One region of the Pseudonocardia sp. Ae331_Ps2 genome, then DNA from elsewhere that is predicted to be linked to it. Evidence: predicted binding sites of a transcription regulator. Region 1 holds the regulator's gene; the other holds the start of a gene.

The links. Region 1 encodes HspR, which represses chaperone genes until heat shock. Its sites were predicted from a motif close to ANNTTGAGTNNNNNNNACTCAANNT; they were not measured.
Region 2: a site for HspR is predicted at 3,100-3,124, ahead of lon (endopeptidase La). Genes of this name have one in related genera too.

Annotation. Positions count from the first base shown of each region.
Region 1 is NZ_MCIM01000001.1:1,975,668-1,981,746, reverse strand. It holds gene grpE (nucleotide exchange factor GrpE) at 20-706, shown strand; gene Ae331Ps2_RS09475 (DnaJ C-terminal domain-containing protein) at 795-2,027, shown strand; gene Ae331Ps2_RS09470 (heat shock protein transcriptional repressor HspR) at 2,033-2,488, shown strand; gene Ae331Ps2_RS09465 (MFS transporter) at 2,586-3,776, opposite strand; gene Ae331Ps2_RS09460 (ABC transporter substrate-binding protein) at 4,088-5,602, shown strand; gene Ae331Ps2_RS09455 (ABC transporter permease) at 5,599-6,079, shown strand, end outside.
Region 2 is NZ_MCIM01000001.1:2,707,097-2,713,175, reverse strand. It holds gene Ae331Ps2_RS13005 (DUF559 domain-containing protein) at 1-545, shown strand, start outside; gene lon (endopeptidase La) at 720-3,062, opposite strand; gene Ae331Ps2_RS12995 (DUF2516 family protein) at 3,180-3,491, opposite strand; gene Ae331Ps2_RS12990 (hypothetical protein) at 3,646-4,371, opposite strand; gene Ae331Ps2_RS12985 (helix-turn-helix domain-containing protein) at 4,383-4,847, opposite strand; gene Ae331Ps2_RS12980 (DUF445 domain-containing protein) at 5,007-6,079, opposite strand, start outside.

The sequences.
Region 1 (6,079 bases):
GGACGACAGGACGGTCGACATGGCAGACGAACAGAAGCAGGAGGAGCCGGTGACGTTCCGGGACCGCCGCAAGGTGGACCCGGAGACCGGCGAGGTCCGTCCCGACGCCGACGCGACCGGGGCCGCCGACACGGCGGCCCCGGCCGGGGACGGCGAGCAGGTCGCGGGCCCGGCCGACGGGGAGGACCCGGAGGTCGAGAAGCTGCGGGCCGAGGTCGCCGAGCGCACCGCGGACCTGCAGCGGGTCAGCGCCGAGTACGCCAACTACCGGCGTCGAGCCGACCGCGACCGTGAGCAGACGAAGGTGGACGCGAAGGTCTCCTTCGCGAACGACCTGCTGGTCGTGCTCGACGACTTCGAGCGCGCCGCCCAGCACGGCGACCTCACGGGACCCTTCAAGGCCGCTGCGGACAAGGTCACCGCGGTGCTGACGAAGCTCGGTCTCGAGCCGTTCGGGACCGAGGGCGAGCCCTTCGACCCGCAGCTCCACGAGGCCGTGCAGCACGAGCCGGCCGAGGGCTCCGGCCCCACGGTCACCGTGCTGTCGACGGTGCTGCGTCGTGGCTACCGCATCTCCGACCGGGTCCTCCGGCCGGCGATGGTGACCGTGCAGGACCGCCCCGAGGTAGAGGCCGAGGCACAGGCCGAGACCGACGCCGCGGGCGGCGCGGACGCCGGCGACGGCGAGCCGCAGAACCCGGCCTGACCAGGACGGGTAGGGACGTGACCACGCGGTGCGGCGGGAGACGACCGGTCTCCCGCCGCGTCGCGGGCGTGAACGGAAAGGAGGCGGAGTGACCCAGCGCGACTGGATCGAGAAGGACTACTACCGCGAGCTGGGCGTCTCCTCGACGGCGTCCCAGGACGAGATCAAGAAGGCGTACCGAAAGCTCGCCCGCGAGCTGCACCCGGACGCGAACCCCGGCGACGAGAAGGCCGAGGCCCGCTTCAAGGCGGTCTCCGAGGCCTACGGCGTGCTGGGCGACGAGTCCAAGCGCAAGGAGTACGACGAGACCCGCGCGATGTTCGCCGGTGGCGGCGGCTTCGGTGGGTTCGGCACCGGTGGTGGCTTCCCCGGCGGCGCGCGACCCGGTGGCGCCGGCCAGGGTGGCTTCGACATCAACGACCTGTTCGGCCAGGCCGGCCGCGCGGGCGGTGCCGGGGCCGGTGCGGGCGACTTCAGCGACATCCTGGGCGACATCTTCGGCCGCGCCGCGCGCAACAGCGCCGGCGGTGCGGGCGGGTACGGCACGGCCGGTGCCCGCCGCGGCCAGGACGTCGAGAGCAGCCTGACCATCTCCTTCGAGGACGCGGTGCGCGGCGCGACGGTGCCCATCAAGCTGTCCTCGCCCGGGCGGTGCGAGCGCTGCGGCGACACCGGGTCCCGGCCCGGCAGCACCCCTCGCACCTGCCCCACCTGCGCCGGTCAGGGCCTGGTGAACCGCAGCCAGGGCGCGTTCTCGTTCTCCGAGCCGTGCCGCGACTGCCGCGGGACCGGGCGCATCATCGACGACCCGTGCCCCGAGTGCCACGGCGACGGCGTGTCCACCCGGACCCGGTCGCTGTCCATCCGGGTCCCCGCGGGCGTCGACGACGGTCAGAAGATCCGGCTCCCCGGACAGGGCGAGCCCGGGCGCGGCGGGGCCCCCGCCGGGGATCTCTACGTGACCGTGAGCGTGACCCCGCACCGGATCTTCGGGCGGTCGTCGAAGAACCCCGACGACCTGACCCTCACCGTGCCGGTGACCTTCCCCGAGCTCGCTCTGGGCGCGACCCTGACGGTGCCCACACTCGACGGCACCGTCTCGCTGCGGATCCCGCCGGGCACCACCAGCGGCCGCACGTTCCGGGTGTCGGGGCGTGGGGTCGAACGCAAGAACGGGAAGAAGGGCAACCTGCTGGTCACCGTCGAGGTGGCGGTGCCGCAGAAGCTGGACGAGGCGGCGAGGAGCGCGCTGGAGGCCTACGCCGAGGCGACGTCGTCGTTCGACCCGCGGGCCGACCTGCTCGGTAGCGCCAGGAGGTGATGGCGGTGTCCGGACGACGCACCCCCCGTGACGGGGAGGAACCGCCGACGGTCGACGTGGCACACGACAGCCCGGTGTTCGTCATCTCGGTCGCCGCGCAGCTGTCCGGCCTGCACGCCCAGACCCTGCGCAGCTACGACCGGATCGGCCTGGTCAGCCCGGGCCGGTCCGCGGGCGGCGGACGTCGCTACTCCCAGCGCGACATCGCCCTGCTCCGCGAGGTGCAGCGGCTCTCCCAGGAGGAGGGCGTGAACCTCGCGGGCGTCAAGCGGATCATCGAACTGGAGCAGATGGTCGACCAGCTCTCGGCGCGCCTCGAGGAGGTGACCGCCGAGCTGGACGCGGTCCGCGCCGCCGCTGCGCAGGCCACCGCGGCGGTGCACCGCTCCTACCGGCGCGACCTCGTGCCGGTGGACCGGCGTCAGGCCGTCGTGCGCTGGCGCCCGGCCGACGACGGCTGAACCCGCTCCGTCGCGCACCCCGGCGTCCTCCGTCGGAACCGGGGTGCGGGACCGGGCCTCGCGCGGCGACGACCGTCGTGCCCGGGCCACGAGCCGGTCAGGCGGCCGTCAGCGCTCCGCGCCGGGCCAGCAGGCCCAGCATCACGGCTCCGGCCAGCGGCACCGCCGCCAGGACCAGGAACGGCAGGGCGGGTGGGAACGCGGGGTCGAGCAGCGCCCCGACCCCCGTCGAGCCGACGAGCACCATCAGCCCGCCGAACGAGGCGAGCACCCCGAAGTGGGCGCCCAGCCTGCGTTCCCCGGCCAGCCGCGGGATGAGATCCTGCGCGACCGGCACGGCGAACATCTCGCCGAAGGTCAGCAGCAGCACCATCAGCACCGCGGGTGTGAGCGCCCACCACCCCGGCAGGTCCGGCAGCAGCCGCGCCACCGCGACGACGGTGAACGACGCGGCCATCAGGCAGAACCCCAGCACCACCGCGCGGCCCGCCCCCATCCGGCTCCCCCAGGCCGTCACCCGCATCTGCAGACAGATCACCAGCACGGACATCATCACGAACAGGAAGCCGAGCGCGGCGGTGCGCCCGACGCGCTCCAGCTCGTCGGGCAGGGCCAGGTAGAGCTGGTTGTAGCAGAGCAGCCAACCCGAGTAGCCGACCGCGAACAGCAGGAAGCGTCGGTTCCCCAGCACCTCGCCCCAGCCGGCGAGCATCGGCTGCCCGGCCTGCTCGGGCTCGCGCCACGGCAGCCACCGCCAGTGCGCCAGACCCACCAGCACGAAGCCGGCGGCGGCGACCAGGCAGGCGAGCTGGAAGTCGACCACCATGAGCGCGGTGCCGACCAGCGGCCCGGTGACGGTCCCGACCTGACCGGCGACGGCGAACATCGAGAACACCTCGGTCCGCGCCGGGCCCTCACCGGCGCGCTCCCGCTCCCCGGCCTCCCGCGCCAGCGACGACTCGACCGCCGGCGAGAACAGGGCCGCCGCGAACCCGGTCAGCAGCGCCCCACCGATGACCGCGGGCAGCGATCCGGCCGCGCCGAGGAGGATGAAACCGATCACGCGCAGCGAGCACCCGACGAGCACGACCGGCTTCGCACCGAACCGGTCGGTCAGGGTCCCGCCGATCACGAACAGTCCCTGCTGGCTGAACGTCCGCAGCCCCAGCACCAGCCCGACGGCCGCCGCGGCGAGCCCGAGGTCCTCGGCCAGGTGCGTCGCCAGGTAGGGCAGCACCATGTAAAAGCCCACGTTGAAGGCCATCTGGGTGCTGATCAGCAGCTTCATGACCGGGGGGAGCCCGCGGAACTGGGCCCACCGGCCCGGTCGGAGCGGCGTCGGGGGACGCGGGTCCGACTCGGGATCGGCGGGTCGGCGGAGCAGGCTGCGGAGCACCACGAAGTGGTACCAGGTCGCCGTCGGCAGTCGCGACTCGATGGCAACAACGACATATGCGCATGCGTGAAGATGCTTGACCGTATGTACAGGCTTACCGAAGATCTCCCGGGCGCCGGGTGACACACGGTCGAGGGCGCCGGAGAGGCCAGGTCGTGATGCCCGCCGCCGTGCGCGCCGTCGTAGCACCCCGTCGTTCCCGCTTGCGGGTCGCCGCCGCCCTGGTGGTGAGCGCCGCGGTCCTCACCGCGTGCGGCGGCACCGGTGGCGGGAGCGGTCGGGTCGTGCCGGACGGGCAGGCCACGATCGCGATGGCCTTCGGCCCGTCGGCCGGTTACGGCGTGGACACCGACGACGCGTTCGTCCTCTCCCAGCTCGGGGTGACCGAGTCCCTGGTGGCGTCCGGCCCGGACGGGCAGCCCCGACCCGCACTGGCGACGGCGTGGGCCCAGCAGTCCGACCCGCGGACCTGGCGGTTCGAGCTGCGTCCCGGCGTGACCTTCCAGAACGGCGAGCCGCTCACCGGGCAGGCCGCCGCGACCGCCCTGAACTGGGTGGCCGGCGTCGCCGCGCCGCCGCGCGCGGTGCGCGGGATCGGCCTGCAGGCCGCCGCGGACGGCGCGGCTGCCGTGCGCGTCACGACGGCGAAGCCCGACCCGATCCTGCCGCTGCGGCTGTCCAGCGTGAACACAGCGATCCTGGCGCCGTCGGCGTACCGGGCCACGCCGCCGTCGGTCCAGCAGACCGGCACCGGCCCGATGACGATCACCCGGACGAACGGCACCCAGTCGGTGACCCTCGCCCGCAACGACCGCTACTGGGGTGAGCGCCCGCAGCTGGCCGGTGTCACCGCGAACTTCGTGCCCGACCCGGCCGCCCGCGCACTGGCCCTGCGGGCCGGCGCCGCCGACATCGCCCAGGAGCTCCCCGAGTCCAGCGCGCTGGAGTTCACCGGCGACGAGTACGTGAACCAGACCGTCGCCGCGCCCCGGACCGCGTCGCTGGTCCTCAACCAGTCCCGCAGGCCCTTCGCCGACATCCGGGTGCGGCAGGCCGTCGCGGCCGCCGTGGACCGCACCGCGCTCGGTGAGCAGGCGCTCGCCGGGTCGGCGATCCCGGCCTCGGAGCTGTTCGGCCCGGCCGTGGCGTGGGGCTCGCAGGACGCCCCGCCGCCGGCCGACCCCGCGCGCGCCCGGCAGCTGCTGGCCGAGGCCGGCTACGGCCCTGGCAACCCGCTGCGCATCGAGCTGGGGTCCTACGGCGCCCGCCCCGAGCTCCCGACGCTGGTCACCGCCGTCCAGGAGATGCTCCGCGGGGCCGGCATCGAGGTCACCGTGCGCATCGGCGACTACGACGCCCGCGAGCCGCAGCTGCTCGCCGGTGACTTCGACATGTACCTGCTCTCGCGCAGCTACCTGGTCGACGTGCCGGACGCCGGCGCCACGCTGGCCACCGACTACACCTGCCAGGGCTCCTACAACCTCAACCACTACTGCTCGCCCCAGTTCGACGCCCTGCTCGCCCCGCTGGCCAACGAGACCGACCCGGCCGCACGACAGAAGGTCTTCACCGAGGCCGCGGCGAAGCTGAACGCCGACGTCGTCGGAGTCCCGCTGGTGCACACCAACGCCAACGGCGTCGGGCACCGGGTCACCGGCTACACCGTCGACCCGCTGGCCAAGTCGCTCGTCGTCCCCGGGCTGGCGACCACGGAGTGACCGCACTTGTCGCACGCAGGCTGCTGGCGCTGCCGCTGGTCGCCGTGGCCGCGGCGGTGCTGGTGTTCCTGCTCCCGCGGTTCTCCGGACAGGACACCGCGCTCGCGATCCTGCGCAGCCGGACCGGGGAGTCCGACCCGGACCCGTCGGTCCTGGCCGCGCTGCGCGAGCAGTACGGCCTCGACGGCACCTGGTGGGACCAGTTCACCGGCTGGGCCGGCGCGCTGCTGCGCGGCGACCTCGGGATCTCCTGGACCAGCCGCACCCCGGTCTCGGGCCTGCTCTGGCCCGCGCTCGGGGTGTCGCTGACCCTCACCGTCGCCGCGCTGGTACTCGCGGCCCTGGTCGGGATCCCGCTCGGGGTGCGCGCCGCGCGTCGCCCCGGTGGCCGGCTCGACCGGGCCCTGACCACCGGATCGGTGCTGGGCGTCGCGATCCCCGAGTTCGTGCTCGGGACGGCGCTGGTGCTCGCCTTCG
Region 2 (6,079 bases), 730 kb from region 1:
GCCTGCGTACCGCCTTCGACCTGGCCCGGTGGTCGGGCCCGACCGAGGGTGTCGTCGCCGTCGACGCGTTGTCCCGCGGGTCGTTCGCGCCGGACGTACTGCTGAACCTCGCGGCCCGGCACACCCATGCCCGTGGTGTCCGGCGCGTGGTCGACGCGCTGGTGTGGGCCGACCCCCGCGCCGGCTCCCCGCCGGAGACCCGCCTCCGGCTGGTCCTCGTCCGGGGTGGCCTGCCGCGGCCGGTACCCCAGCACCCGGTGCTCGACGACGCCCGGCGCACGGCGCTGTGGCTGGACCTGGCCTACCCCGACCACCGACTCGGCATCGAGTACGACGGCGGCGGTCACTTCGCGACGCCCGAGGCGGCCCGCGCCGACGCCGGGCGGCACACCCGTCTCGTCGCGGCGGGGTGGCGGGTGCTGCGCTACACGGCCCTGGACATGCACCGACGGCCCGACGAGATCGTCGCCGAGGTGCGCCAGGTGCTCGACCACAGTCGTCGAGATGCAGCTCAGCGGGCCGTGGAGATCGACAGTTCCCGCTGAGCTGCATCTCGGCGAGCTTCTCGGGTAGGAGCCCAGCGGGGCACGCGGCGCGGCGAGGGGCGGGTGCGACGAGGGGCGGCGCGGCGCGGGACGGGCGCGCACACGACGGCGCCCGCCCCGCGTATGCGGGACGGGCGCCGGTTCGTGCGGCTCACGCCGCCGGTCTGACGGGGGTCAGGCCGCGGGCTGCTCGGCCTCCGCCGCCTCGTGGGCCGGCTCCAGAGCGATCCGGAGCACCTCGGCGACGTCGGCGACCGGGTGCACCCGCAGCTCGGCGCGCACCGACTCCGGGACGTCGTCCAGGTCGGGCTCGTTGCGCTTCGGGATGATCACGTCGGTCAGTCCGGCCCGGTGCGCGGCGAGCAGCTTCTGCTTCACCCCGCCGATGGGCAGGACCTTGCCCTGCAACGTCACCTCGCCGGTCATGCCCACGCTCGACCGGACCGGCCTGCCGGAGGCGAGCGAGGCCAGCGCCGTCGTCATCGTGACGCCGGCGGACGGGCCGTCCTTCGGGACCGCACCGGCCGGGACGTGCACGTGCAGCTTGCGCGACGCGAGGTCACCGGCCAGCCCGCGCGAGCGCAGGTAGGACAGGGCGATCGAGACCGACTCGGTCATGACCTCGCCCAGCTGCCCGGTGATCTGCAGGCCCGGCTCGCCCTCCATTGCGGTGGCCTCGATGAACAGCACGTCCCCACCGGCGCCGGTCACCGCCAGTCCGGTGGCGACGCCCGGCACCGAGGTCCGCTCGGCGGACTCCGGGGTGAACCGCGGCCGTCCGAGGTAGGTGACGAGCGCGTCGGCGTCGACGTGCACCGGGCGCGCCGTGTCCGACGCGTCCAGCTGCACCGCCACCTTGCGCAGCACCTTCGCCAGGCCCCGCTCCAGCTGCCGGACCCCGGCCTCCCGGGTGTACTCGGCGGCGATCATCGAGAGCGCGACGTCGGTGAACTCCACGTCGCCGTCGTCCAGACCGGCCTTCGCGATCTGACGCGGCAGCAGGTGGTCGCGGGCGATCGCGACCTTCTCCGGCTCGGTGTAGCCGTCGAGCGTCACGATCTCCATCCGGTCGGCCAGCGGGCCGGGGATCGCGGAGGCGTCGTTCGCCGTCGCCAGGAACAGGACGTTCGACAGGTCGAGGTCGACCTCCAGGTAGTGGTCGCGGAAGGTGTGGTTCTGCGCCGGGTCGAGCACCTCCAGCAGCGCCGCGGTCGGGTCACCGCGGAAGTCGCTGCCGACCTTGTCGATCTCGTCGAGCAGCACGACCGGGTTCATCGAGCCCGCCTCGCGGATCGCGCGGACGATGCGGCCGGGCAGCGCGCCGACGTAGGTGCGCCGGTGGCCACGGATCTCCGCCTCGTCACGCACGCCGCCGAGCGCCACGCGGACGAAGTTGCGTCCGAGCGCGCGGGCGACCGACTCCCCCAGCGACGTCTTGCCGACGCCGGGCGGGCCGACCAGCGAGAGCACCGCGCCCGAGCCGCGGCCGCCGATCGTGTCGAGCCCCTTGCGTCCGCGACGGGCGCGCACGGCGAGGAACTCGACGAGGCGCTCCTTCACGTCGTCGAGGCCGGCGTGGTCGGCGTCGAGGATGCGACGGGCCTCCGCCAGGTCCGACGAGTCGGTGGTCGTGGTGCTCCACGGGATGTCGAGGACCGTGTCGAGCCAGGTCCGGATCCAGCCGGACTCCGGGCTCTGGTCCGAGGCGCGCTCCAGCTTGCCGACCTCGGTCAGCGCGGCCTTGCGGACGTCGTCGGGCAGGTCGGCGGCCTCCACGCGGGCGCGGTAGTCGTCGGAGCCCTCCGGGTCGTCCTCACCGAGCTCCTTGCGGATGGCCGCGAGCTGCTGGCGCAGCAGGAACTCACGCTGCTGCTTCTCCATGCCCTCGCGGACGTCGTTCGAGATCTTCTCGCTGACCTCCTGCTCGGCGACGTGCTCCTTGGTCCATTCCAGGAGCTTCTCCAGCCGGGCGTCGAGGTCGGTCTCGGCGAGCAGCTCGGCCTTGTGTGCGACGTCGAGCCACGAGGCCCACCCGGCGAGGTCGGCGAGCGCACCCGGGTCGTCGGTCTGCTGGACCGAGTCGATCACCTGCCAGGCGCCCCGCTGCTGCAGGATGCCGACGACCAGGGCCTTGTACTCGCGGGCGAGCTCCTGGGTGCGGCCGGTGGGCGCACCGGCCTCGATCGGCTCGGCCTCGACCCAGAGCGCCGCGCCCGGACCGGAGACCCCCGACCCGATGCGGGCGCGCCGCTCACCGCGCACGACGGCGGCCCGGTCCCCGTTGGGGAGCCTGCCGATCTGCTCGAGCACGGCGACGACGCCGATGGCGCCGTAGCGGCCGTCGATGCGGGGGACGACGAGCACCCGTCTCCCGTCGTCACGGTCCTGGGCCGCGGCGGTGGCCGCGTCCACCGCGGCACGGGTGTCGGAGTCGTCGAGGCGGACGGGGACGACCATGCCGGGCAGGACCACGGCGTCGTCGAGGGGCAGGACCGGGAGCGTCAGCACGTCACTCATGCCCGGCACAACCACGCGGAGGGCCCTCCGCTTCCCGGAGTTGAGTCGTGTCCGCTCAGGGCGAACGCGGACCTCGGCGGGCCGGGACGGCCGTGAGCACCCCGAGGACCGGGTGGGTCACCAACGCGGTCCGCCGCCCTGGACCTCCATCACCGCGGGCTTGACGTCGACCAGGTAGACCAGCGTCGCGACGGTGGCGGCCAGCCAGAACATGGCCCCGCCGTACATCGGGCCGCCCGTGACGAGCAGGAGCAGCAGCGCGACGCCGGTGATGCCCAACCAGGCGTTCTTGGTGAGCTTGCCCGCCGCGGTGAAGGCGTCGGCGCGTTGCCTCAGCGCGTGCCCGAACGAGAACCCGCCGACCACCACCATGATCCACTTGATCACGAAGATGATCACTTCATCGGGGACACCTGGCAGCGACAGCACGCGGCCAGAGTACGGACAACCCGGGCGCTGGTCACGTCCGGCGCCACATCCCGGGCGGCCCGATCCACGGCCCCGCACACGACGACGCCCCCGGCCGATCGAGGATCGGCCGGGGGCGCGGTGCGTGCTCACCGGGCGCGGGGCCCGGCGGGTGTCACTTCTTCGCGGCGGACGCGCTCGAGGTGCCACGGCGGGTGGTCGGCTTGCGGGCCGGGACCTTCGCGCCGGTGGCGGTCTTCGGGTCGGTCTTGGCGGCGGCGCGGCGCGCGGTCGAACGCGTGGTGGACGCGACCTCGTCGCCGGCCTCCTCGATCGCCTCGGCGGCCTCCTTCGAGACCTCGGTGACGGCCTCGGCGACCTCGCCCGCAGCGGTCTGGGCGCGGCGGGCGACCTTCTCACCGACCGAGCGGGTCTGCGTGGTGACGGCGCCGAGGGTCTTGACGGCGACCTCGTGGGTCTCGTCCACGAACTCGTCGACGCGGGTGTCGAACTTCTCGGTCAGGTCCTCGACCGTCGCGATGGCCTGCTTGACCTGCGGCTGCTTGCGGATGCGGCCCCAGGCCTTCTCACCGCGCTGGGCGAAGCCGACGTAGACACCCTCGACCTCGGAGCGGAACTCCTCGATCTGCTTGCGGATGTTGTCCGAGGACAGCTTGCCGCGCAGCTCCTTGAGCTCCTCGGGGAGCTCCTGGACGCGGGTCTGGACCTCCTCGGCGCGCTTGGTGGCGGCCTCGCGGGCGTCGGTGACGACCTTGGTCACGGTGCTGTAGGCGTAGTCGCCGGCACCGAGGACGGCGAGCAGCGGGGTGCGGACGACCTCGGCCTGCTCGGCGGTCTGCTCACGCAGCTTCTGGACGTCGGCGCTGGTGGGGAGGTTCACGGCCATGATGATCACTTCCTGGATTCGGTGGACGTGTCGTCGGGATCGGCGGTGAGACCGTTCTCCCTGCGGAACGACTCGTAGACGTCGAGCAGCACGCGTTTCTGCCGCTCGCTGAGGGTCGGATCGGTGAGCACCGCGTCGGTCACCTGACCGGCGGGCCGCTCCTCGAGGATGCCGGCGCGGACGTAGAGCGCCTCGGCCGAGATGCGCAGCCCCTTGGCGATCTGCTGCAGTATCTCGGCGGACGGCTTGCGCAGTCCGCGCTCGACCTGGCTCAGGTACGGGTTGCTGACGCCCGCGGTGCGGGCCAGCTGCCGCATCGAGACCTGGGCGGCCTCGCGCTGGGCGCGGATGTAGGACCCGATGTCCTCCACCGCGTGCCCCACGGTCTGACCGACGCTCTCGACGGCCTGCGCGACGCGCTCGGCGGGCTCGACGGACTCACGGTCTCCGGGCTTGCGCTCGGTGGCCATCCGTCTCACCTCCGCCTCGATCCGTTCTTCACTGACGGAATCGACCGTACGCGGCGCCGCTAGCTCCTGCAAGCAGGGTGCTAGCGCTGGTCACGTGGTGTGCGCCACGTCGATGACGGTGCGATGACGGCGCGATGTCCTGCGGGGACACCTGACCGATCACCCGATGACGAGCTCCCCCACGGCGTGGATGACCAGGCCGGCGAGCGCCCCGACGACGGTGCCGTTGATCCGGATCCACTGCAGGTCGCGGCCCACCTGTAGCTCGATCTTGCGCGAGGTCTCCTCCGCGTCCCAGCGGGCGACCGTGTCGGTGATGAGCGTGGTGATCTGGTGCCGGTAGTGCCGCACGACGTACGACGCGGCGTCGGCCAGCCAGCCGTCGAGCTTCGCGCGCAGCTCGGCGTCGCGACCCAGCCTCCGCCCGAAGGCCATGAGGCCGTCGCGCACGCGCAGGCGCAGCTCGTTCGACGGGTCGTCCGCGGCGTCGAGGACCATGGCCTTCACGACCGTCCAGGCGCGGCCGATGAAGTGCTGCACCTCGGGGTGCTCGACGACCTGGCGCTTGACCTGCTCGGCGCGCTCCATGGTCGTCTCGTCGTACTGCAGGTCGCGGGCGAACTCGGCGAGGTAGCGGTCCACGGCGTGCCGCAGCGGGTGCTCGGGGTCGGTCTTGACGGCCCAGGCGTAGCCGCGGACCTCGGCGAACAGCTTGTCCGCGACGAGGTCGTCGACGAAGCGCGGGGTCCAGGAGGGCGCGCGGTCGTGCACGACCCGCAGGACCATCTCCTGGTTGTCGGCGACCCAGTCGTAGGCGCGGTCGCAGACGAGGTCGACCAGCCTGCGGTGGGCGCCGTCGACCAGGACGCCCTCCAACGCCTTGCCCATCGGCGGCCCGACCGGGATCTCCATCAGCTTGCGCACCGCGACGGTCTCGATGACGTTCTGCACGTCCTCGTCGCGCAGCACGGTCACGACCGCCCGCGCGGCGGTGGCCAGCTCGGTGGTGACGCGGTCGGCGTTGCCCTGCTCGGCGATCCAGCGTCCGACCGACTCGCTGACCCCGATCCGGTCGAGCTTGTCGCGGACGACGGACTCGGACAGGAAGTTCTCGCCGACGAAGTCGCCGAGGGCGTCGCCGATCGTGTCCTTCTTGCGCGGGATGATCGCGGTGTGCGGGATCGGGATCCGCAGCGGGTGCCGGAACAGTGCCGTCACGGCGAACCAGTCGG